3 regions of the Escherichia sp. HH091_1A genome follow, and region 1 is predicted to be linked to each of the others. Evidence: predicted binding sites of a transcription regulator. Region 1 holds the regulator's gene; each other region holds the start of a gene.

What was found. The regulator sigma-54, encoded in region 1, starts transcription at its own class of promoters, with help from an activator protein. The targets are predictions, from matches to a motif close to GTTGGCACANNTTTCGCTNT.
Region 2: a site for sigma-54 is predicted at 3,757-3,776, ahead of glnA (glutamate--ammonia ligase). Genes of this name have one in related genera too.
Region 3: a site for sigma-54 is predicted at 3,275-3,294, ahead of glnK (P-II family nitrogen regulator). Genes of this name have one in related genera too.

Annotation. Positions count from the first base shown of each region.
Region 1 is NZ_AP025747.1:3,979,624-3,987,358, forward strand. It holds gene QUF14_RS19990 (calcium/sodium antiporter) at 1-761, shown strand, start outside; gene kdsD (arabinose-5-phosphate isomerase KdsD) at 775-1,761, shown strand; gene kdsC (3-deoxy-manno-octulosonate-8-phosphatase KdsC) at 1,782-2,348, shown strand; gene lptC (LPS export ABC transporter periplasmic protein LptC) at 2,345-2,920, shown strand; gene lptA (lipopolysaccharide ABC transporter substrate-binding protein LptA) at 2,889-3,446, shown strand; gene lptB (LPS export ABC transporter ATP-binding protein) at 3,453-4,178, shown strand; gene rpoN (RNA polymerase factor sigma-54) at 4,226-5,659, shown strand; gene hpf (ribosome hibernation promoting factor) at 5,682-5,969, shown strand; gene ptsN (PTS IIA-like nitrogen regulatory protein PtsN) at 6,087-6,578, shown strand; gene rapZ (RNase adapter RapZ) at 6,624-7,478, shown strand; gene npr (PTS phosphocarrier protein NPr) at 7,475-7,735, shown strand, end outside.
Region 2 is NZ_AP025747.1:4,736,290-4,744,024, reverse strand. It holds gene QUF14_RS23600 (sugar phosphate isomerase/epimerase family protein) at 1-727, opposite strand, end outside; gene QUF14_RS23595 (GntR family transcriptional regulator) at 735-1,445, opposite strand; gene typA (ribosome-dependent GTPase TypA) at 1,662-3,485, opposite strand; gene glnA (glutamate--ammonia ligase) at 3,858-5,267, shown strand; gene glnL (nitrogen regulation protein NR(II)) at 5,442-6,491, shown strand; gene glnG (nitrogen regulation protein NR(I)) at 6,503-7,735, shown strand, end outside.
Region 3 is NZ_AP025747.1:551,746-559,480, forward strand. It holds gene QUF14_RS02580 (SmdA family multidrug ABC transporter permease/ATP-binding protein) at 1-1,390, shown strand, start outside; gene QUF14_RS02585 (SmdB family multidrug efflux ABC transporter permease/ATP-binding protein) at 1,383-3,164, shown strand; gene glnK (P-II family nitrogen regulator) at 3,345-3,683, shown strand; gene amtB (ammonium transporter AmtB) at 3,713-4,999, shown strand; gene tesB (acyl-CoA thioesterase II) at 5,048-5,908, opposite strand; gene QUF14_RS02605 (YbaY family lipoprotein) at 6,126-6,698, shown strand; gene QUF14_RS02610 (MGMT family protein) at 6,729-7,040, opposite strand; RNA gene ffs (signal recognition particle sRNA small type) at 7,203-7,299, shown strand; gene QUF14_RS02620 (DUF1428 domain-containing protein) at 7,419-7,735, shown strand, end outside.

The DNA of each region.
Region 1 (7,735 bases):
CCCTCGGATCAAACATTATCAATATTTTGCTGATCCTCGGTCTGGCTGCGCTGGTACGTCCTTTTACCGTCCATTCCGATGTTCTGCGCCGCGAATTACCCATAATGTTGTTGGTCAGTGTGGTGGCCGGTTCCGTACTCTATGACGGACAACTTAGTCGCAGCGATGGTATCTTTCTCCTCTTTCTGGCTGTGCTATGGCTGCTGTTCATTGTTAAACTTGCACGTCTGGCTGAACGTCAGGGGACTGACAGCCTGACCAGAGAGCAGCTTGCAGAGCTGCCGCGTGAAGGCGGATTGCCCGTCGCGTTTTTATGGCTCGGCATTGCGCTGATCATCATGCCAGTGGCCACGCGGATGGTGGTTGATAACGCCACGGTGCTGGCGAATTACTTTGCCATCAGCGAGTTGACGATGGGTCTGACGGCAATCGCTATCGGAACCAGTCTGCCAGAGCTGGCAACCGCAATCGCGGGGGTTCGCAAAGGTGAAAACGACATTGCTGTCGGGAATATCATTGGCGCAAACATTTTTAATATTGTCATCGTGTTGGGTTTACCCGCGCTGATAACGCCTGGAGAGATTGATCCACTGGCGTACAGCCGTGACTACAGCGTGATGTTGTTGGTGAGCATTATTTTTGCGTTGCTGTGCTGGCGGCGCTCCCCGCAACCGGGCCGTGGTGTAGGGGTATTATTAACTGGCGGATTTATCGTATGGCTGGCGATGTTGTACTGGTTATCGCCAATACTCGTTGAATAACTGGAAACGCATTATGTCGCACGTAGAGTTACAACCGGGTTTTGACTTTCAGCAAGCAGGTAAAGAAGTCCTGGCGATTGAACGTGACTGCCTGGCGGAGCTTGATCAATACATCAATCAGAATTTCACGCTTGCCTGTGAAAAGATGTTCTGGTGTAAAGGGAAAGTTGTCGTCATGGGGATGGGGAAATCGGGGCATATTGGGCGCAAAATGGCGGCAACGTTTGCCAGCACCGGTACACCTTCATTTTTCGTCCATCCTGGTGAAGCTGCTCATGGTGATTTGGGTATGGTCACCCCGCAGGACGTGGTGATTGCTATCTCTAACTCCGGTGAATCCAGCGAAATCACGGCCTTAATTCCAGTGCTTAAGCGTCTTCACGTGCCGTTAATCTGCATCACCGGTCGCCCGGAGAGCAGCATGGCGCGCGCCGCAGATGTGCATCTGTGTGTTAAAGTAGCGAAAGAAGCCTGTCCGTTAGGGCTGGCACCGACCAGCAGCACGACCGCCACGCTGGTTATGGGCGATGCCCTCGCTGTCGCGCTGTTAAAAGCACGCGGCTTTACTGCTGAAGATTTTGCGCTCTCACACCCCGGCGGCGCACTGGGTCGTAAACTTCTGCTGCGCGTAAACGATATTATGCATACGGGCGATGAGATCCCGCATGTTAAGAAAACGGCCAGTCTGCGTGACGCATTGCTGGAAGTTACCCGCAAAAATCTTGGTATGACGGTCATTTGCGATGACAATATGATGATTGAAGGCATCTTTACCGACGGTGATTTACGCCGTGTCTTCGATATGGGTGTGGATGTTCGTCAGTTAAGTATTGCCGATGTGATGACGCCGGGGGGAATACGTGTACGCCCTGGCATTCTGGCCGTTGAGGCACTGAACTTAATGCAGTCCCGCCATATCACCTCCGTGATGGTTGCCGATGGCGACCATTTACTCGGTGTGTTACATATGCATGATTTACTGCGTGCAGGCGTAGTGTAAAGATTCAAGGATAAACAACAATGAGCAAAGCAGGTGCGTCGCTTGCGACCTGTTACGGCCCTGTCAGCGCCGACGTTATGGCAAAAGCAGAGAACATTCGTCTGCTGATCCTCGATGTCGATGGCGTACTGTCAGATGGCCTGATTTATATGGGCAATAATGGCGAAGAGCTGAAAGCGTTCAACGTTCGTGACGGTTATGGCATTCGTTGTGCGCTCACCTCTGATATTGAAGTCGCTATCATTACCGGGCGAAAGGCTAAACTGGTAGAAGATCGTTGTGCCACATTGGGGATCACTCACTTGTATCAGGGGCAGTCAAACAAACTGATCGCCTTTAGCGATCTGCTGGAAAAACTGGCAATTGCCCCGGAAAATGTGGCTTATGTCGGCGATGATCTCATTGACTGGCCGGTAATGGAAAAAGTGGGTTTAAGCATCGCCGTGGCCGATGCGCATCCACTGTTGCTCCCGCGCGCCGATTACGTAACGCGCATTGCTGGCGGTCGTGGCGCAGTGCGAGAAGTTTGCGACTTATTACTCCTGGCGCAGGGCAAACTGGATGAAGCCAAAGGGCAATCGATATGAGTAAAGCCAGACGTTGGGTTATCATTGTGCTATCACTGGCGGTTCTGGTGATGATCGGCATTAATATGGCCGAAAAAGACGATACCGCCCAGGTGGTCGTCAACAACAATGATCCCACCTATAAAAGCGAGCATACGGACACGCTCGTCTATAACCCAGAAGGGGCACTAAGCTATCGATTGATTGCTCAACACGTTGAATATTATTCCGATCAGGCCGTTTCGTGGTTTACGCAGCCGGTACTTACCACGTTTGATAAGGATAAAATCCCGACATGGTCCGTAAAAGCAGATAAAGCCAAGCTGACCAATGACCGGATGCTCTATTTATATGGACACGTTGAAGTCAACGCACTCGTGCCGGACTCTCAACTTCGCAGAATCACGACGGATAACGCGCAGATCAATCTGGTGACGCAGGATGTTACCTCTGAAGACCTTGTCACGTTATACGGAACAACATTTAACTCCAGCGGTCTGAAAATGCGCGGCAACTTACGCAGCAAGAACGCCGAGCTGATTGAAAAGGTTAGAACATCCTATGAAATTCAAAACAAACAAACTCAGCCTTAATCTTGTGCTTGCCAGCTCACTTCTGGCCGCCAGCATTCCGGCATTTGCCGTAACCGGAGACACTGATCAGCCGATCCACATTGAATCGGACCAGCAATCTCTTGATATGCAAGGCAACGTGGTTACCTTTACCGGTAATGTCATCGTCACCCAGGGCACCATCAAAATTAATGCCGACAAAGTGGTCGTTACCCGTCCGGGCGGCGAACAAGGTAAAGAAGTGATTGACGGCTACGGTAAACCGGCAACGTTCTACCAGATGCAGGACAACGGTAAACCCGTTGAAGGTCACGCTTCCCAGATGCACTACGAACTGGCAAAAGATTTTGTCGTTCTGACGGGTAATGCTTATCTGCAGCAGGTCGATAGCAACATTAAGGGTGATAAGATCACTTACCTGGTGAAAGAGCAGAAAATGCAGGCGTTCAGCGACAAAGGCAAGCGCGTAACCACCGTTCTGGTGCCGTCGCAGCTGCAGGACAAAAACAACAAAGGCCAGACCCCGGCACAGAAGAAGGGTAATTAATTCGTTATGGCAACATTAACTGCAAAGAACCTTGCAAAAGCCTATAAAGGCCGCCGCGTGGTAGAAGACGTCAGCCTGACCGTCAACTCCGGGGAAATTGTCGGTCTGCTGGGGCCAAACGGTGCCGGTAAGACCACCACTTTCTACATGGTTGTTGGCATTGTGCCGCGCGATGCGGGCAATATCATTATTGATGATGACGATATCAGTCTGCTGCCTCTGCATGCGCGCGCGCGCCGCGGTATCGGCTATCTGCCGCAGGAAGCCTCCATTTTTCGTCGCCTCAGCGTTTACGATAACCTGATGGCGGTACTGCAAATTCGTGACGACTTGTCTGCTGAACAACGTGAAGACCGCGCGAACGAGCTGATGGAAGAGTTTCACATCGAACACCTGCGTGACAGCATGGGGCAGTCACTCTCCGGGGGTGAACGTCGCCGTGTAGAAATTGCCCGTGCACTGGCTGCGAATCCGAAATTTATTCTGCTTGATGAACCGTTTGCCGGGGTTGACCCGATCTCGGTTATCGACATCAAACGCATCATTGAGCACTTGCGCGACAGCGGCCTGGGCGTGCTGATCACCGACCATAACGTGCGTGAAACGCTGGCGGTTTGTGAACGCGCTTATATCGTCAGTCAGGGGCATTTGATCGCCCACGGCACGCCTACAGAAATCTTACAAGACGAACATGTTAAGCGTGTATACCTTGGGGAAGACTTCAGACTCTGATAGGGTAGAAGTTTGCGACGTTTTATCAGGAGAGTACGATTCTGAACATGAAGCAAGGTTTGCAACTCAGGCTTAGCCAACAACTGGCGATGACGCCACAGCTCCAACAGGCTATTCGTCTGTTGCAGTTGTCGACGCTGGAACTTCAGCAGGAGCTACAGCAGGCGCTGGAGAGTAATCCGCTGCTTGAGCAAATCGACACTCATGAAGAAATCGACACCCGCGAAACGCAAGACAGTGAAACACTGGACACCGCCGACGCGCTCGAACAAAAAGAGATGCCGGAAGAGCTGCCGCTCGATGCCAGTTGGGACACCATTTACACCGCTGGTACACCCTCCGGCACCAGCGGTGACTACATTGACGACGAGCTGCCGGTCTATCAGGGCGAAACAACGCAGACCTTGCAAGATTACCTGATGTGGCAAGTCGAGCTGACACCGTTTTCCGACACTGACCGCGCTATTGCTACCTCTATCGTCGATGCCGTTGATGACACCGGTTATCTGACTGTTCCGCTGGAAGATATTCTCGAAAGTATGGGCGATGAAGAAATCGACATCGATGAAGTTGAAGCCGTCCTGAAGCGGATCCAACGGTTTGATCCGGTCGGCGTAGCGGCGAAAGATCTGCGTGACTGCCTGCTGATCCAACTCTCCCAATTCGACAAAACTACGCCGTGGCTGGAAGAGGCGAGACTGATCATTAGCGATCATCTCGATCTGTTAGCCAATCACGACTTCCGCACCTTAATGCGCGTCACGCGACTGAAAGAAGATGTGCTGAAAGAAGCCGTCAATCTGATCCAGTCGCTCGATCCACGCCCCGGACAGTCGATCCAGACTGGTGAACCGGAGTATGTTATTCCAGATGTACTGGTGCGTAAGCATAACGGTCACTGGACAGTAGAACTCAACAGCGACAGCATTCCGCGTCTGCAAATCAACCAGCACTACGCCTCGATGTGCAATAACGCGCGCAACGACGGTGACAGCCAGTTTATCCGCAGCAATCTGCAGGATGCCAAATGGTTGATCAAGAGTCTGGAAAGCCGTAACGATACGCTACTACGCGTGAGTCGCTGTATCGTTGAACAGCAGCAAGCCTTCTTTGAGCAAGGCGAAGAATATATGAAACCGATGGTACTGGCCGATATCGCCCAGGCTGTCGAAATGCATGAATCGACGATATCTCGCGTGACCACGCAAAAATACCTGCATAGTCCACGAGGCATTTTTGAACTGAAGTATTTCTTTTCCAGTCACGTCAATACCGAGGGCGGCGGCGAAGCTTCCTCAACGGCAATTCGTGCGCTGGTGAAGAAATTAATCGCGGCGGAAAACCCAGCGAAACCGCTAAGCGACAGCAAGTTAACCTCTTTGCTGTCAGAACAAGGTATCATGGTGGCACGCCGCACTGTTGCGAAGTACCGAGAGTCTTTATCCATTCCGCCGTCAAACCAGCGTAAACAGCTCGTTTGACCCAACCGATAAGGAAGACACTATGCAGCTCAACATTACCGGAAATAACGTCGAGATCACCGAGGCACTGCGCGAATTTGTTACTGCTAAATTTGCCAAACTTGAGCAATATTTTGACCGAATCAACCAGGTCTATGTTGTTCTGAAAGTCGAGAAAGTCACCCATACCTCAGATGCAACACTGCATGTAAACGGTGGTGAAATTCATGCCAGCGCGGAAGGTCAGGACATGTACGCTGCCATTGATGGCTTAATTGATAAGCTGGCACGCCAGTTGACCAAACATAAAGATAAACTGAAACAACACTAATTGTCCGGGCAATTAGCATGTGCATGGCGGCCTGTTGTGCGGCACAACGGGCCATTTGTACAGTTAATGCTCCGAACCTGTTCCACCGTTTGAGTGAGCAGGTTCTTAGGTGAAATTATGACAAATAATGATACAACTCTACAGCTTAGCACTGTTCTTAACAGGGAATGTACGCGAAGCCGCGTCCACTGTCAGAGCAAAAAACGCGCCCTGGAAATCATCAGCGAGCTGGCGGCAAAACAACTTAGCCTGCCGCCTCAGGTGGTTTTTGAAGCTATCCTGACGCGGGAAAAAATGGGCAGTACCGGTATCGGCAATGGTATAGCCATTCCGCATGGCAAACTGGAAGAAGATACTCTGCGCGCCGTTGGCGTTTTCGTTCAGCTCGAAACGCCCATAGCTTTCGATGCCATTGACAACCAACCGGTAGATTTACTGTTTGCGTTGCTGGTTCCAGCTGACCAAACCAAAACGCACCTGCATACTCTGTCGCTGGTAGCGAAACGTCTGGCGGATAAAACCATCTGCCGCCGTTTACGCGCAGCCCAGAGCGATGAAGAGCTGTATCAAATCATTACGGATACCGAAGGTACTCCGGATGAAGCGTAGTTATTCGGTAATGTCTCTTTTAGACGTTGTGAGGAGAAACAGTACATGGTACTGATGATCGTCAGCGGACGTTCAGGTTCAGGTAAATCTGTCGCCCTTCGTGCGCTGGAAGATATGGGTTTTTACTGCGTGGATAACCTCCCCGTAGTGTTGTTACCCGATCTGGCTCGAACTCTGGCCGATCGCGAGATTTCTGCCGCCGTCAGCATTGATGTTCGTAATATGCCGGAGTCACCAGAAATATTCGAACAGGCGATGAGTAACCTACCTGACGCTTTCTCACCGCAACTCCTGTTCCTGGATGCCGACCGTAATACCTTAATTCGTCGTTACAGTGACACGCGCCGCCTGCATCCGCTTTCCAGCAAAAACCTGTCGCTGGAAAGTGCTATCGACAAAGAAAGCGATCTACTGGAACCACTGCGTTCGCGAGCGGATCTGATTGTCGATACCTCAGAAATGTCCGTTCACGAGCTGGCAGAAATGTTGCGTACCCGTTTACTGGGTAAACGTGAACGCGAACTGACCATGGTCTTTGAGTCTTTCGGCTTCAAACACGGTATCCCTATCGATGCAGATTACGTCTTTGACGTGCGCTTCTTGCCGAACCCGCACTGGGATCCAAAACTGCGTCCGATGACAGGTCTTGATAAGCCTGTCGCCGCGTTCCTCGACCGCCACACAGAAGTACACAATTTTATTTACCAGACGCGAAGCTATCTTGAGCTATGGTTACCTATGCTGGAAACCAACAACCGTAGCTACCTGACGGTCGCCATTGGTTGTACTGGCGGGAAGCACCGTTCGGTGTATATTGCAGAGCAGTTGGCAGACTACTTCCGTTCACGCGGTAAAAACGTCCAGTCACGCCATCGTACGCTGGAAAAACGTAAACCATGACCGTCAAGCAAACTGTTGAAATCACAAACAAGCTGGGCATGCATGCCCGGCCTGCAATGAAGCTGTTTGAATTAATGCAGGGTTTTGACGCTGATGTGCTGTTACGTAACGATGAAGGCACTGAAGCTGAAGCCAACAGCGTTATTGCGCTGCTGATGCTGGATTCTGCCAAAGGACGGCAGATTGAAGTCGAAGCGACCGGTCCACAGGAAGAGGAAGCACTGGCCGCCGTTATCGCCCTCTTTAACTCTGGTTTT
Region 2 (7,735 bases), 760 kb from region 1:
CACCCAAGCAGATAAGGTGCGTTAATAATTCTTTAAATGGCATATCTCCCTGACCTGAAATACAGGCTTTATGTCCCAGGCCACCTTGTTCTTTAACAATCAAGGCATCTTTGATATGCACCTGAGTAATATGTGGTGCCATCGTTTTTAAAGCGTCTATGGGATGCTCATTCGCATTGATCATATTCGCAAAATCAAACAGTAAGGAAAGTGATTTCATCTCACTGTCTTTGACCAGCGACACCAGTTCATGGCTTTTTAAATCTTCATGCTGTTCGATCGTAAAGGTCAGGCCGCTGTCCCGATATGTTTCCCGAACATAGGCAATATCGTTAGCAATGATCGATAATACGTCGCGCAAATTACCTTCATAACGCGGATAAAAACGTACTGACGATGCCCCAGTTTTCAACGCAATGGCAACGGCTTCGTCAATAGATGCCTTATCTGAGGCACTGGTTTCAATATGAATATCAAGGTTCAGATGGCGGGCTTTATCGCCAAAGGCAGAGAGTTCTTTATCTGCCATATTGCCCAGAGAAAAACGCTCGCCATCCAGAACATGAATTTTGACGCCTCGCAGATTATTTTCACTTGCAATATCAAGTAAATCAGCCGGCAATACTCTTTCCAGCCGCATATTTAAATGAAAAGCGTAGGCATGCAAATAAAGAGGAAGAGTATCGACACGTTGTAGAATCTTTCTTGCGTTATTTATTGTCACCATAAAACACCTACAGATTAATGATGAGATCCACGGCCTCAAATCGCCAATATTCAATATCTATCTGGACAATATTGCCTTGCTGGTCAGCGCGATGTTTTTCAATTAAGATCGCAGGCATGCCCGCTGAACCGCCAAGAAATTTACTGATATCACCCGGCATTCTTACGGGTTTGAAAACCAGTTTTTTTACTACCGTCTCTTTTTGGTAGCATTTTTCCCAGACTGAAGAAAATGAGTGGTTTTCAAGTTGCTCTATAAAACCTGGGGCAACTTCAGGATTAATATATGTTTCGTGATAGAAAACTTTATGTCCTTCCAGCGCCCCCCAGCCGGTAATGCGATAGAGTTCAGTTGATGGCGTCACTGCAACCAGTGGCGCGAGCGTCTCGGGAATGTCGCTGGTACGGCTTTTCTCAGTAAAGCCCCAGGAAGGTTCCCGCCCTTGCTCAATTGCGGCCCGCTGAAAGCTCGCCGACAGCTCCGGACTGTAATTAAATCGCGGCTGAGTCACGAACCACCCTTTACGATCCTTACGGAAAATTTTGGATTCTGCCTCAAGGTTCAGCAACGCCTGGCGTAACGTCATACGTTTAATGCCCAGCAGCTCTCCCAGCTCTCTTTCTGAAGGGAGTTTTCCACCCGGCGTGGTGATGCCATCTTTCAACCACCGATCCAGTTTCTCTTTTGCATTTTCTACGGTGGATTGATTCTCCGCCATTGTTTAATCCTTTTGGTTTAAACCAGATTAGGCATCTTACGCTTACGCCAAAAAAGAAAGCAATTAACAGCGTATGACTTTGCAGATAATTGTGACAAAGCTCTCTATTGACGTAACCACAAACTTATAAGGGAGATACTCGCACTGGTGAGAACTTACGACAGGCAAAAAAAAACCTGCCATCACTGGCAGGTTTTTTATGACTAAAAAACGAAATTAATCGTCTTTCGGTGCGCGGTTGGCGCGACGACGATCGTTTTCCGTCAGGTGACGTTTACGAATACGGATAGAGGTCGGAGTCACTTCTACCAGTTCGTCATCATCGATGAACTCCAGCGCTTGTTCCAGAGTCATGCGGATAGGCGGAACCAGAACAACGGCTTCGTCAGTACCGGAAGCACGCATGTTGGTCAGTTTCTTACCGGTCAGACAGTTTACAGTCAGGTCGTTAGAACGGCTGTGAATACCGATAATCTGACCTTCGTAAACTTCGGCACCGTGACCGAGGAACAGCTTACCGCGATCCTGCAGACCGAACAGCGCGAACGCGACCGCTTTACCCTGACCGTTAGAGATCAGTACGCCGTTCTGACGCTGACCCACTTCACCCGGACGTACGTCGTCGTAGTGGCTGAAGGTGGAGTACAGCAGACCCGTACCAGAAGTCATGGTCATGAACTCAGAACGGAAGCCAATCAGACCACGGCTTGGGATCACGTAGTCGAGACGTACGCGGCCTTTACCGTCTGGATTCATGTTTTTCAGGTCGCCTTTACGTTCGCCCAGCGCCTGCATTACAGAACCCTGATGCTGTTCTTCAACGTCCAGAGTCACGTTTTCATACGGCTCTTGTTTACGACCGTCAATTTCACGGAAGATAACTTTCGGACGGGATACCGCCAGTTCGAAACCTTCACGACGCATGTTTTCGATCAGAACAGACAGGTGCAGTTCGCCACGACCAGAAACGCGGAACGCATCGGCGTCTTCAGTTTCTTCTACGCGCAGCGCAACGTTGTGTACCAGTTCTTTGTTCAGACGATCCAGAATCTGACGAGACGTTACGAACTTACCTTCTTTACCGCAGAACGGTGAGGTGTTAACGCAGAAGAACATAGAAACGGTCGGCTCATCAACGGAGAGTGCCGGCAGCGCTTCAACGTTTTGCGTGTCGCAAACGGTGTCAGAAATGTTCAGTTCGCCCAGGCCCGTGATCGCCACGATATCGCCAGCTTCCGCCAGATCGGTTTCGATACGTTCCAGACCGAGGTGGCCCAGCACTTTACCGACTTTCGCGTTGCGGGTTTTGCCTTCGCTATCGATGATAGTGACCTGCTGGTTCGGCTTCACTTTACCGCGCTTGATGCGGCCAATGCCGATAACGCCAACATAGCTGTTGTAATCGAGCTGAGAAATCTGCATCTGGAACGGACCGTCAAGGTCAACGTCCGGCGCAGGAACGTGGTCAACAATTGCCTGATACAGCGGGGTCATGTCTTCCGCCATATCTTCGTGGTCCAGACCGGCGATACCGTTCAGCGCAGAAGCGTAAACGATCGGGAAGTCCAGCTGCTCGTCGGTCGCGTCGAGGTTAACGAACAGGTCAAATACCTGATCCACAACCCAGTCAGGACGCGCGCCAGGGCGGTCAACTTTGTTGATAACAACAATTGGCTTCAGGCCGTAAGCAAACGCTTTTTTGGTTACGAAGCGCGTTTGCGGCATCGGGCCGTCAAATGCGTCAACCACCAGCAGCACTGAGTCTACCATGGACATTACACGTTCAACTTCACCACCGAAGTCGGCGTGCCCCGGGGTATCAACGATGTTGATACGGTAATCATTCCATTTGATAGCGGTGTTTTTCGCGAGGATGGTAATCCCACGCTCTTTCTCCAAATCGTTGGAGTCCATCACGCGCTCTTGGGTTTCGGCACGAGAGTCGAACGTACCGGATTGTTGGAGCAGCTTGTCTACCAGGGTGGTTTTACCATGGTCTACGTGCGCGATGATGGCGATATTACGCAATTTTTCGATCACAACTTTGCCTCAGGCATTAGAAATAGCGCGTTATTGTACACGGATTAATCGCACTACAAAACAGGATCACAAACATCCTCCGCAAACAAGTATTGCAGAGTCCCTTTGTGATCGCTTTCACGGAGCATAAAAAGGGTTATCCAAAGGTCATTGCACCAATATGGTGCTTAATGTTTCCATTGAAGCACTATATTGGTGCAACATTAACATCGTGGTGCAGCCCTTTTGCACGATGGTGCGCATGATAACGCCTTTTAGGGGCAATTTAAAAGTTGGCACAGTTTTCGCTTTATCTTTTTTACGGCGACACGGCCAAAATAATTGCAGATTTCGTTACCACGACGACCATGACCAATCCAGGAGAGTTAAAGTATGTCCGCTGAACACGTACTGACGATGCTGAACGAGCACGAAGTGAAGTTTGTTGATTTGCGCTTCACCGATACCAAAGGTAAAGAACAGCACGTCACTATCCCTGCTCATCAGGTGAATGCTGAATTCTTCGAAGAAGGCAAAATGTTTGACGGCTCCTCGATTGGCGGCTGGAAAGGCATTAACGAATCCGACATGGTGCTGATGCCAGACGCATCCACCGCAGTGATTGACCCGTTCTTCGCGGACTCTACCCTGATTATCCGTTGCGATATCCTTGAACCAGGCACCCTGCAAGGCTATGACCGTGACCCGCGTTCCATCGCGAAGCGCGCTGAAGATTACCTGCGTTCTACTGGCATTGCCGACACCGTACTGTTCGGGCCAGAACCTGAATTCTTCCTGTTCGATGACATCCGTTTCGGATCTTCTATCTCCGGTTCCCACGTTGCTATCGACGATATCGAAGGCGCATGGAACTCCTCCACCCAATACGAAGGTGGTAACAAAGGTCACCGTCCGGCAGTGAAAGGCGGTTACTTCCCGGTGCCACCAGTAGACTCTGCTCAGGATATTCGTTCTGAAATGTGTCTGGTGATGGAACAGATGGGTCTGGTGGTTGAAGCCCATCACCACGAAGTAGCGACTGCTGGTCAGAACGAAGTGGCTACCCGCTTCAATACCATGACCAAAAAAGCTGACGAAATTCAGATCTACAAATATGTTGTGCACAACGTGGCGCACCGCTTCGGTAAAACCGCGACCTTTATGCCAAAACCGATGTTCGGTGATAACGGCTCCGGTATGCACTGCCACATGTCGCTGTCTAAAAACGGCGTTAACCTGTTCGCAGGCGACAAATACGCAGGTCTGTCTGAGCAGGCGCTGTACTACATTGGCGGCGTAATCAAACACGCTAAAGCGATTAACGCCCTGGCAAACCCGACCACCAACTCTTATAAGCGTCTGGTCCCGGGCTACGAAGCACCGGTAATGCTGGCTTACTCTGCACGCAACCGTTCTGCGTCTATCCGTATTCCGGTGGTTTCTTCTCCGAAAGCACGTCGTATCGAAGTCCGTTTCCCGGATCCGGCGGCTAACCCGTACCTGTGCTTTGCTGCCCTGCTGATGGCCGGTCTTGATGGCATCAAGAACAAGATCCACCCAGGCGAAGCCATGGACAAAAACCTGTATGACCTGCCGCCAGAAGAAGCGAAAGAGATCCCACAGGTTGCTGGTTCTCTGGAAGAAGCACTGAACGAACTGGATCTGGACCGCGAGTTCCTGAAAGCCGGTGGCGTGTTCACTGACGAAGCCATTGATGCGTACATCGCTCTGCGTCGCGAAGAAAATGACCGCGTGCGTATGACTCCGCATCCGGTAGAGTTTGAGCTGTACTACAGCGTCTAATAGTTGAAGTTGTACTACCCGGTGCATAGAAGGCCGGGATTTAGTTGCCGTGGAAACTTTCAGCCCATCTCTGCATGGGCTTTTTTCTCCGTAACTTCTTTGATGCTTCGCGCTTTTTATCCGTAAAAAGCTATAATGCACTAAAATGGTGCAACCTGTTCAGGAGACTGCTTTATGGCAACAGGCACGCAGCCCGATGCTGGGCAGATCCTCAACTCGCTGATTAACAGTATTTTGTTAATTGATGACAACCTGGCAATCCATTACGCCAACCCCGCCGCGCAACAACTGCTCGCCCAAAGCTCCCGCAAATTGTTTGGTACGCCGTTACCGGAACTGTTGAGCTACTTCTCATTAAATATCGAGCTGATGCAAGAAAGTCTGGAGGCGGGGCAAGGTTTTACCGATAACGAAGTGACGCTGGTGATCGACGGGCGCTCGCATATCCTTTCTGTGACGGCCCAGCGTATGCCGGACGGCATGATCCTGCTGGAGATGGCACCGATGGATAACCAGCGCCGCTTAAGTCAGGAACAGCTACAGCACGCCCAGCAGGTTGCTGCCCGTGATTTAGTGCGCGGCCTGGCGCATGAGATTAAAAATCCGCTTGGCGGTTTACGTGGCGCGGCCCAGTTGCTCAGCAAAGCATTACCTGACCCGTCACTGCTGGAATATACCAAAGTGATTATTGAACAGGCGGATCGGTTGCGAAATCTGGTCGACCGTCTGTTGGGGCCGCAACTGCCCGGTACGCGCGTTACCGAAAGTATTCACAAAGTGGCTGAACGCGTGGTGACGCTGGTGTCGATGGAACTGCCGGACAACGTGCGGTTGATTCGTGATTACGACCCCAGCCTGCCGGAACTGGCGCACGACCCGGATCAAATTGAACAGGTATTGCTGAATATTGTGCGCAATGCGCTACAGGCACTGGGGCCGGAAGGTGGTGAAATCATTCTGCGTACCCGCACCGCGTTTCAACTGACCTTACACGGCGAGCGCTATCGGCTGGCAGCGCGGATTGATGTGGAAGATAACGGGCCAGGCATTCCGCCTCATTTGCAGGATACGCTGTTTTACCCGATGGTCAGCGGCCGCGAAGGTGGCACCGGGCTTGGCTTATCCATCGCCCGTAATTTGATTGATCAGCATTCAGGCAAAATTGAATTTACCAGTTGGCCAGGTCATACCGAGTTCTCGGTTTACCTGCCTATCAGGAAATAAAGGTGACGTTTATGCAACGAGGGATAGTCTGGGTAGTCGATGACGATAGTTCCATCCGTTGGGTGCTTGAACGTGCGCTCGCTGGAGCGGGTTTAACCTGTACGACATTTGAGAACGGCGCGGAAGTACTGGAGGCGCTGGCGAGCAAAACGCCGGATGTGCTGCTTTCAGATATCCGTATGCCGGGAATGGACGGGCTTGCGCTGCTCAAGCAGATTAAACAGCGCCATCCGATGCTTCCGGTCATCATTATGACCGCACATTCCGATCTGGATGCTGCCGTCAGCGCCTATCAACAAGGGGCGTTTGATTATCTGCCCAAACCGTTTGATATCGACGAAGCCGTGGCGCTGGTTGAGCGCGCCATCAGCCATTATCAGGAACAGCAGCAACCGCGTAATGTTCAGCTTAACGGCCCGACGACCGATATCATCGGCGAAGCGCCAGCCATGCAGGACGTGTTCCGGATTATCGGTCGGCTTTCACGTTCTTCTATTAGCGTGCTGATTAACGGCGAATCCGGCACCGGTAAAGAACTGGTCGCTCATGCCCTGCATCGCCACAGTCCTCGAGCCAAAGCGCCGTTTATCGCGCTGAATATGGCGGCTATCCCGAAGGATTTGATCGAATCAGAACTGTTCGGTCACGAGAAAGGCGCGTTTACCGGCGCGAATACTATTCGTCAGGGGCGTTTTGAACAGGCCGATGGCGGCACGTTATTCCTCGATGAAATTGGCGATATGCCGCTCGATGTACAGACGCGTTTGCTGCGCGTGCTGGCAGACGGTCAGTTTTATCGCGTTGGCGGCTATGCGCCGGTGAAAGTGGATGTGCGGATTATCGCTGCGACCCATCAGAATCTCGAACAGCGGGTACAGGAAGGCAAGTTCCGTGAGGATTTGTTCCACCGCCTGAACGTTATCCGCGTTCATCTGCCGCCGCTGCGTGAGCGTCGGGAAGATATTCCCCGTCTGGCACGCCATTTTTTACAGGTTGCCGCGCGCGAACTGGGCGTAGAAGCGAAGTTGCTGCATCCGGAAACCGAAGCCGCGCTGACGCGTCTGGCATGGCCGGGTAACGTGCGCCAGCTGGAAAACACCTGTCGCTGGCTAACGGTGATGGCCGCCGGGCAGGAAGTGTTGATTCAGGATTTGCCTGGCGAACTGTTTGAATCAACGGTTGCGGAGAGTACTTCGCAAATGCAACCGGACAGTTGGGCGACACTTTTAGCGCAATGGGCAGAC
Region 3 (7,735 bases), 2.0 Mb from region 1:
GTTTGCCGCCGGAGAAGGGGTGCTGACGCTGGTGGATTCACTGGTGATGGGCTGCGCTGTGTTGATTATGATGTCTACGCAAATTAGCTGGCAGTTGACCTTATTTGCCCTGTTACCTATGCCAGTGATGGCGATCATGATTAAGCGCAACGGCGATGCCTTGCATGAACGCTTTAAGCTGGCACAGGCGGCGTTTTCCAGTCTTAATGACCGCACCCAGGAAAGCCTCACCAGTATCCGCATGATCAAAGCCTTTGGTCTGGAAGATCGCCAGTCGGCGTTATTTGCCGCGGATGCCGAAGATACCGGCAAAAAAAACATGCGGGTGGCGCGTATTGATGCTCGTTTCGACCCGACCATCTATATCGCGATTGGTATGGCGAACTTGCTGGCGATTGGCGGCGGTAGTTGGATGGTGGTGCAGGGCAGTTTAACGCTGGGCCAGCTCACCAGTTTTATGATGTATTTAGGTCTGATGATTTGGCCGATGCTGGCGCTGGCATGGATGTTTAACATAGTGGAGCGTGGTAGTGCTGCGTACAGCCGTATTCGCGCGATGCTGGCGGAAGCGCCGGTGGTGAACGATGGTAGCGAACCCGTGCCAGAAGGTCGTGGTGAACTGGATGTAAATATTCGCCAGTTTATGTATCCGCAGACTGACCATCCTGCGCTGGAAAACGTCAATTTAGCCCTGAAACCCGGTCAGATGCTGGGTATCTGCGGGCCGACTGGTTCCGGCAAAAGTACCCTGTTGTCGCTCATTCAGCGTCATTTCGACGTCAGCGAGGGGGATATTCGCTTTCATGATATTCCTCTGACGAAGTTACAACTCGATAGCTGGCGTAGCCGCCTGGCGGTGGTCAGCCAGACGCCATTCCTTTTTTCCGACACCGTGGCGAACAACATCGCGCTGGGTTGCCCGAATGCCACCCAACAAGAGATTGAGCATGTCGCGCGGTTAGCCAGCGTACATGACGATATTTTGCGTCTACCGCAAGGTTACGATACAGAGGTGGGCGAGCGCGGCGTGATGCTTTCTGGTGGGCAAAAACAGCGTATCTCCATTGCTCGTGCGTTATTAGTCAACGCGGAAATCCTCATCCTTGATGATGCGCTTTCGGCGGTGGACGGACGCACAGAGCACCAGATCCTGCATAACCTGCGTCAGTGGGGGCAGGGAAGAACGGTAATCATCAGTGCCCATCGCCTTTCGGCACTGACGGAAGCCAGTGAAATTATTGTGATGCAGCACGGACATATCGCCCAGCGTGGCAATCATGATGTGCTGGCACAACAAAGCGGCTGGTATCGCGATATGTATCGCTATCAACAACTGGAGGCGGCGCTCGACGACGCTCCGGAAATTCGCGAGGAGGCCGTTGATGCGTAGTTTTAGCCAACTCTGGCCAACTCTCAAACGCTTGTTAGCGTACGGTTCACCGTGGCGGAAACCGCTGGGCATTGCGGTCCTGATGATGTGGGTTGCGGCGGCGGCGGAAGTCAGTGGGCCGCTGCTTATCAGCTATTTTATCGACAATATGGTAGCGAAAAATAACCTGCCGTTGAAAGTGGTTGCCGGGCTGGCTGCGGCGTATGTTGGGCTACAACTGTTTGCCGCCGGGCTACATTACGCGCAGTCGCTGCTGTTTAATCGGGCGGCAGTAGGTGTAGTGCAACAGTTGCGTACCGACGTGATGGATGCCGCGTTGCGCCAGCCATTAAGCGAGTTTGATACCCAGCCTGTCGGGCAGGTGATTTCCCGCGTTACCAATGATACTGAAGTGATCCGCGACCTCTACGTTACCGTAGTGGCAACGGTCCTGCGTAGCGCCGCCCTGGTGGGTGCGATGCTGGTGGCGATGTTTAGTCTCGACTGGCGAATGGCGCTGGTAGCGATAATGATTTTCCCGGTGGTGCTGGTGGTAATGGTGATATACCAGCGTTACAGCACGCCGATTGTCCGTCGTGTGCGCGCCTATCTGGCAGATATCAACGACGGCTTTAACGAAATCATCAATGGCATGAGCGTCATCCAGCAGTTCCGTCAGCAGGCGCGATTTGGCGAACGTATGGGTGAGGCCAGTCGTTCACACTATATGGCGAGGATGCAAACCCTGCGCCTCGACGGTTTTCTGCTGCGTCCGCTGCTGAGTCTGTTTTCATCGCTCATTCTTTGTGGCTTGTTGATGCTGTTTGGCTTCTCCGCCAGCGGTACCATTGAAGTGGGCGTACTGTATGCGTTTATCAGCTATCTTGGGCGGCTTAACGAACCCTTAATCGAACTGACCACGCAACAGGCGATGCTGCAACAGGCTGTTGTTGCTGGTGAGCGCGTGTTTGAGCTGATGGACGGACCGCGCCAGCAATATGGCAATGATGATCGCCCCTTACAGAGCGGCAACATTGAAGTCGATAACGTGTCATTTGCTTATCGCGATGACAATCTGGTACTGAAGAACATTAATCTCTCGGTGCCTTCGCGCAACTTTGTGGCGCTGGTGGGGCATACCGGCAGTGGTAAAAGTACCCTCGCCAGTTTATTGATGGGCTATTACCCGCTAACGGAAGGTGAGATTCGCCTTGATGGTCGTCCGTTAAGTTCGCTAAGTCACAGCGTGCTGCGCCAGGGCGTGGCGATGGTGCAACAAGATCCGGTGGTACTGGCGGATACCTTCCTCGCCAACGTGACGCTGGGACGTGATATCTCCGAAGAACGTGTCTGGCAGGCGCTGGAAACCGTGCAACTGGCGGAGCTGGCGCGCAGCATGAGCGATGGTATTTATACGCCGCTGGGCGAGCAGGGGAATAATCTCTCCGTCGGGCAAAAGCAACTGCTGGCACTGGCGCGCGTGCTGGTGGAGACGCCGCAAATCCTGATCCTTGATGAGGCAACCGCCAGCATTGACTCCGGTACTGAACAGGCGATTCAACACGCACTGGCGGCGGTGCGTGAACACACTACGCTTGTGGTGATTGCTCACCGCTTATCGACCATTGTTGATGCTGACACCATTCTGGTGCTTCATCGTGGTCAGGCTGTGGAACAGGGGACTCACCAGCAACTGCTGGCCGCCCAGGGGCGCTACTGGCAGATGTATCAACTGCAACTAGTGGGCGAAGAGCTGGCAGCCAGCGTGCGTGAAGATGAATCATTGAGCGCCTGAATAGCGCAATATTTCATCGTTGGTGCAAAAATGTAACGCACTGTGCACTGTCATAGTGCGTTTTTGTTTTCAATCTTCTTAACTTCCTGCTCTCTTTCTCGTTTTTCATTTCTGGCACACCGCTTGCAATACCTTATTCGTGTAGCAGAACCATTACCGAATTCTGACCGGAGGGGATCTATGAAGCTGGTGACCGTGATAATCAAACCATTCAAGCTGGAAGACGTTCGTGAAGCGTTATCTTCCATTGGTATTCAGGGCCTGACCGTCACCGAAGTGAAAGGTTTCGGGCGTCAGAAAGGGCATGCCGAGCTGTACCGGGGGGCGGAATACAGCGTCAACTTTCTGCCAAAAGTAAAAATTGATGTGGCGATTGCTGATGACCAACTCGATGAAGTGATCGATATCGTCAGCAAAGCGGCTTACACCGGAAAAATTGGCGACGGCAAAATCTTCGTCGCTGAATTGCAACGCGTCATTCGTATTCGTACCGGCGAAGCCGACGAAGCGGCGCTGTAATCTCTGGCACACAGCAACAGGAACGAAAAATGAAGATAGCGACGATAAAAACTGGGCTTGCTTCACTGGCGATGCTGCCGGGACTGGTAATGGCTGCACCTGCGGTGGCCGATAAAGCCGACAATGCGTTTATGATGATTTGTACTGCGCTGGTGCTGTTTATGACTATTCCGGGGATTGCCCTGTTTTACGGTGGGTTAATTCGCGGCAAAAACGTGCTGTCGATGCTGACGCAGGTGACGGTGACGTTTGCACTGGTCTGTATTCTCTGGGTGGTTTACGGTTACTCGCTGGCGTTTGGTGAGGGCAACAACTTCTTTGGCAACATTAACTGGTTGATGCTGAAAAACATCGAACTGACGGCGGTGATGGGCAGCATTTATCAGTATATCCACGTGGCGTTTCAGGGATCGTTTGCCTGCATTACCGTAGGCTTGATCGTCGGGGCGCTGGCGGAACGGATCCGCTTCTCAGCTGTGCTGATTTTCGTGGTGGTGTGGCTGACGCTTTCTTACATTCCGATTGCGCATATGGTCTGGGGCGGCGGTTTGCTGGCTTCTCACGGTGCGCTGGATTTTGCGGGTGGCACGGTGGTGCACATTAACGCCGCTATTGCAGGTCTGGTGGGCGCGTATCTGATTGGTAAACGCGTGGGCTTCGGCAAAGAGGCGTTTAAACCGCACAACCTGCCGATGGTCTTTACCGGCACTGCCATTCTCTATATCGGTTGGTTTGGCTTTAACGCCGGATCAGCGGGCACGGCGAATGAAATTGCAGCACTGGCATTTGTGAATACTGTGGTCGCAACGGCGGCGGCAATTCTTGGCTGGATCTTCGGTGAATGGGCGCTGCGTGGTAAGCCTTCACTGCTGGGAGCGTGTTCAGGCGCGATTGGCGGTCTGGTCGGCGTGACGCCAGCCTGTGGCTACATTGGTGTTGGCGGCGCGTTGATTATCGGCGTGGTAGCTGGTCTGGCGGGCTTGTGGGGCGTTACCATGCTCAAACGCTTGCTGCGGGTGGATGATCCCTGCGATGTCTTCGGTGTGCACGGCGTTTGTGGCATTGTCGGCTGTATCATGACCGGGATTTTTGCCGCCAGCTCGCTGGGCGGCGTGGGCTTCGCTGAAGGTGTGACGATGGGCCATCAGTTGCTGGTACAGCTGGAAAGCATTGCCATTACGATTGTCTGGTCCGGTGTGGTGGCGTTTATTGGCTACAAACTGGCGGATCTGACGGTTGGTCTGCGTGTACCGGAAGAACAGGAGCGAGAAGGGTTGGACGTCAACAGCCACGGCGAAAATGCCTATAACGCGTAATAAGCACTGCAAAAAACAGCCGGACGGTTTTCACCTCCGGCTATTTTTTTAATTGTGATTACGCATTACCCCTTCCTGAACGGTCGAGGCAATCAGCACGCCGTCCTGGGTATAAAACTCACCGCGCACAAAGCCGCGTGCGCTGGACGCCGAGGTGCTCTCCACGCTATACAGCAGCCATTCATTCAAATTAAAAGGGCGATGGAACCACATGGAATGGTCAATGGTGGCAATCTGAATCCCCGGTTCGAGAAAACCGATGCCGTGCGGCTGTAAAGCTACCGGCAGGAAGTTAAGATCAGAAGCGTAACCGAGCAGATACTGATGAACGCGCAGATCATCCGGCACGCTACCATTTGCGCGGATCCATACCTGACGATGCGGTTCTGCGACATGCCCTTTCAGTGGGTTATGAAACTCCACCGGACGGACTTCCAGCGGACGATCGCAGATGAATTTATCTTTCAGCACTGGCGGCAGCAGGTGCGCCAGCGATTGGGCGATTTGCGTTTCCGAAGGCAGGCCATCAGGCGCTGGCGCGGACGGCATTGTTTTTTGATGTTCGAAACCCGCTTCTGGTGCCTGGAAAGAGGCAGTCATATAAAAAATCGGTTTACCGTTTTGAATAGCAGCAACCCGGCGGGCGCTGAAGCTGTTACCGTCACGCAACGTTTCGACATCATAAATAATCGGCTTCTTACTGTCGCCTGGGCGAAGAAAGTAGCTGTGAAACGAATGTACCAGCCGCTCTTCAGGGACGGTCTCTTTTGCAGCATACAAGGCCTGACCCACGACCTGGCCGCCAAACACCTGGCGTAAACCTAAATCTTCACTCTGGCCGCGAAAGAGTCCTTCCTCAATTTTTTCCAGATTTAACAATGTCAGTAAATTTTTTAGCGCCTGACTCATATAACTCTCCAGTAACAAAGCTGCCGCAGCAAGCCAAAGTGCGTTGAGTATAACGCAAATTTGCCACTGGTCCGATGGGTGCAATAGTCTGAATTACTAGCCAATTACAGGCAGAAATGCGTGATGTGTGCCACACTTGTTGACGTTACTATTTTGTTAACCACTCTTCCGGCGAGGAAAGTTAGCCCGCTGGTGCATTGATAATAAGGAGAAGTAAATGAAACTCGTGCACATGGCCAGTGGTTTAGCGGTTGCGATTGCGTTGGCGGCTTGCGCAGATAAAAGCGCGGATATTCAGACGCCAGCACCGGCTGCAAATACGTCTATTTCAGCAACACAGCAACCTGCTATCCAGCAACCGAATGTTTCCGGTACCGTTTGGATCCGTCAGAAAGTCGCACTGCCGCCTGATGCCGTGCTGACCGTGACACTTTCTGACGCATCATTAGCCGATGCACCGTCAAAAGTGCTGGCTCAAAAAGCGGTGCGTACTGAAGGTAAACAGTCACCATTCAGCTTTGTTCTGCCATTTAACCCGGCAGACGTTCAGCCGAACGCGCGTATTCTGTTGAGTGCGGCGATTACCGTGAATGACAAACTGGTATTTATTACCGATACCGTTCAGCCGGTGATCAACCAGGGCGGAACTAAAGCTGACCTGACATTGGTGCCGGTGCAGCAAACCGCCGTGCCGGTTCAGGCCAGCGGTGGCGCAACGACTACCGTACCATCAACTTCACCAACCCAGGTGAATCCGTCTTCGGCAGTTCCAGCTCCTACGCAATATTAAACGAAGTTAACCCTCTCCGCCCGGAGAGGGTTAGTAGTTCCAGCGATAACGCTGCAAGTCGATTTGTCCGCTTTCCGATACCATCACGCCTTCTGCCAGTAATGCCTGCCGCTGACGCTGTAAATCCGGTCCGGTTAGCGAAATGGTGCCGTGGCGATTAACCACCCGATGCCAGGGCAAGGTGCTGCCTTCCGGGAGACGCTTTAACACACCACCCACCTGGCGCGCGGCGCGGGGAGATCCCGCCAGTTTCGCCACATCACCGTAAGTGGTGACATAGCCTTCGGGAATAGCGGCTACGATTTGCCAGACGCGTTGGGGAAATGAATCTTCTTTTTCCATCTTTTCTTCCTGAGGTAATTTTTCAGCATAATCTGGAAAAACGCCCGAGTGAAGCCGCATTGCGCAAGAAACCAGCATCTGGCACGCAATGGGTTGCAATTAGCAGGGGCAGCAGTGATAATGCGCCTGCGCGTTGGTTCTCAACGCTCTCAATGGGGGCTCTGTTGGTTCTCCCGCAACGCTACTCTGTTTACCAGGTCAGGTCCGGAAGGAAGCAGCCAAGGCAGATGACGCGTGTGCCGGGATGTAGCTGGCAGGGCCCCCACCCATTTCTGCCTCCCCCCGTTTCGTCAAAAAATCCCAACATGGCTAAACTTTAACCACAACTGACGTCGCAAGAATTGTCTGGCTGCGCAGTACGCTTCGGAGGTATGTCTGATGAAGTATGTTGATGGTTTTGTGGTTGCCGTTCCTGCCGATAAAAAGGATGCCTATCGGGAAATGGCCGCTAAGGCCGCGCCATTGTTTAAAGAGTTTGGCGCGCTTCGTATTGTCGAATGCTGGGCCAGCGATGTACCGGATGGCAAAGTGACCGATTTTCGTATGGCGGTGAAAGCGGAAGAGAATGAAGAGGTTGTCTTTAGCTGGATTGAATACCCTTCAAAAGAGGTCCGCGACGCTGCTAATCAAAAGATGATGTCGGACCCACGGATGAAGGAGTTCGGCGAGTCCATGCCGTTTGATGGCAAGCGAAT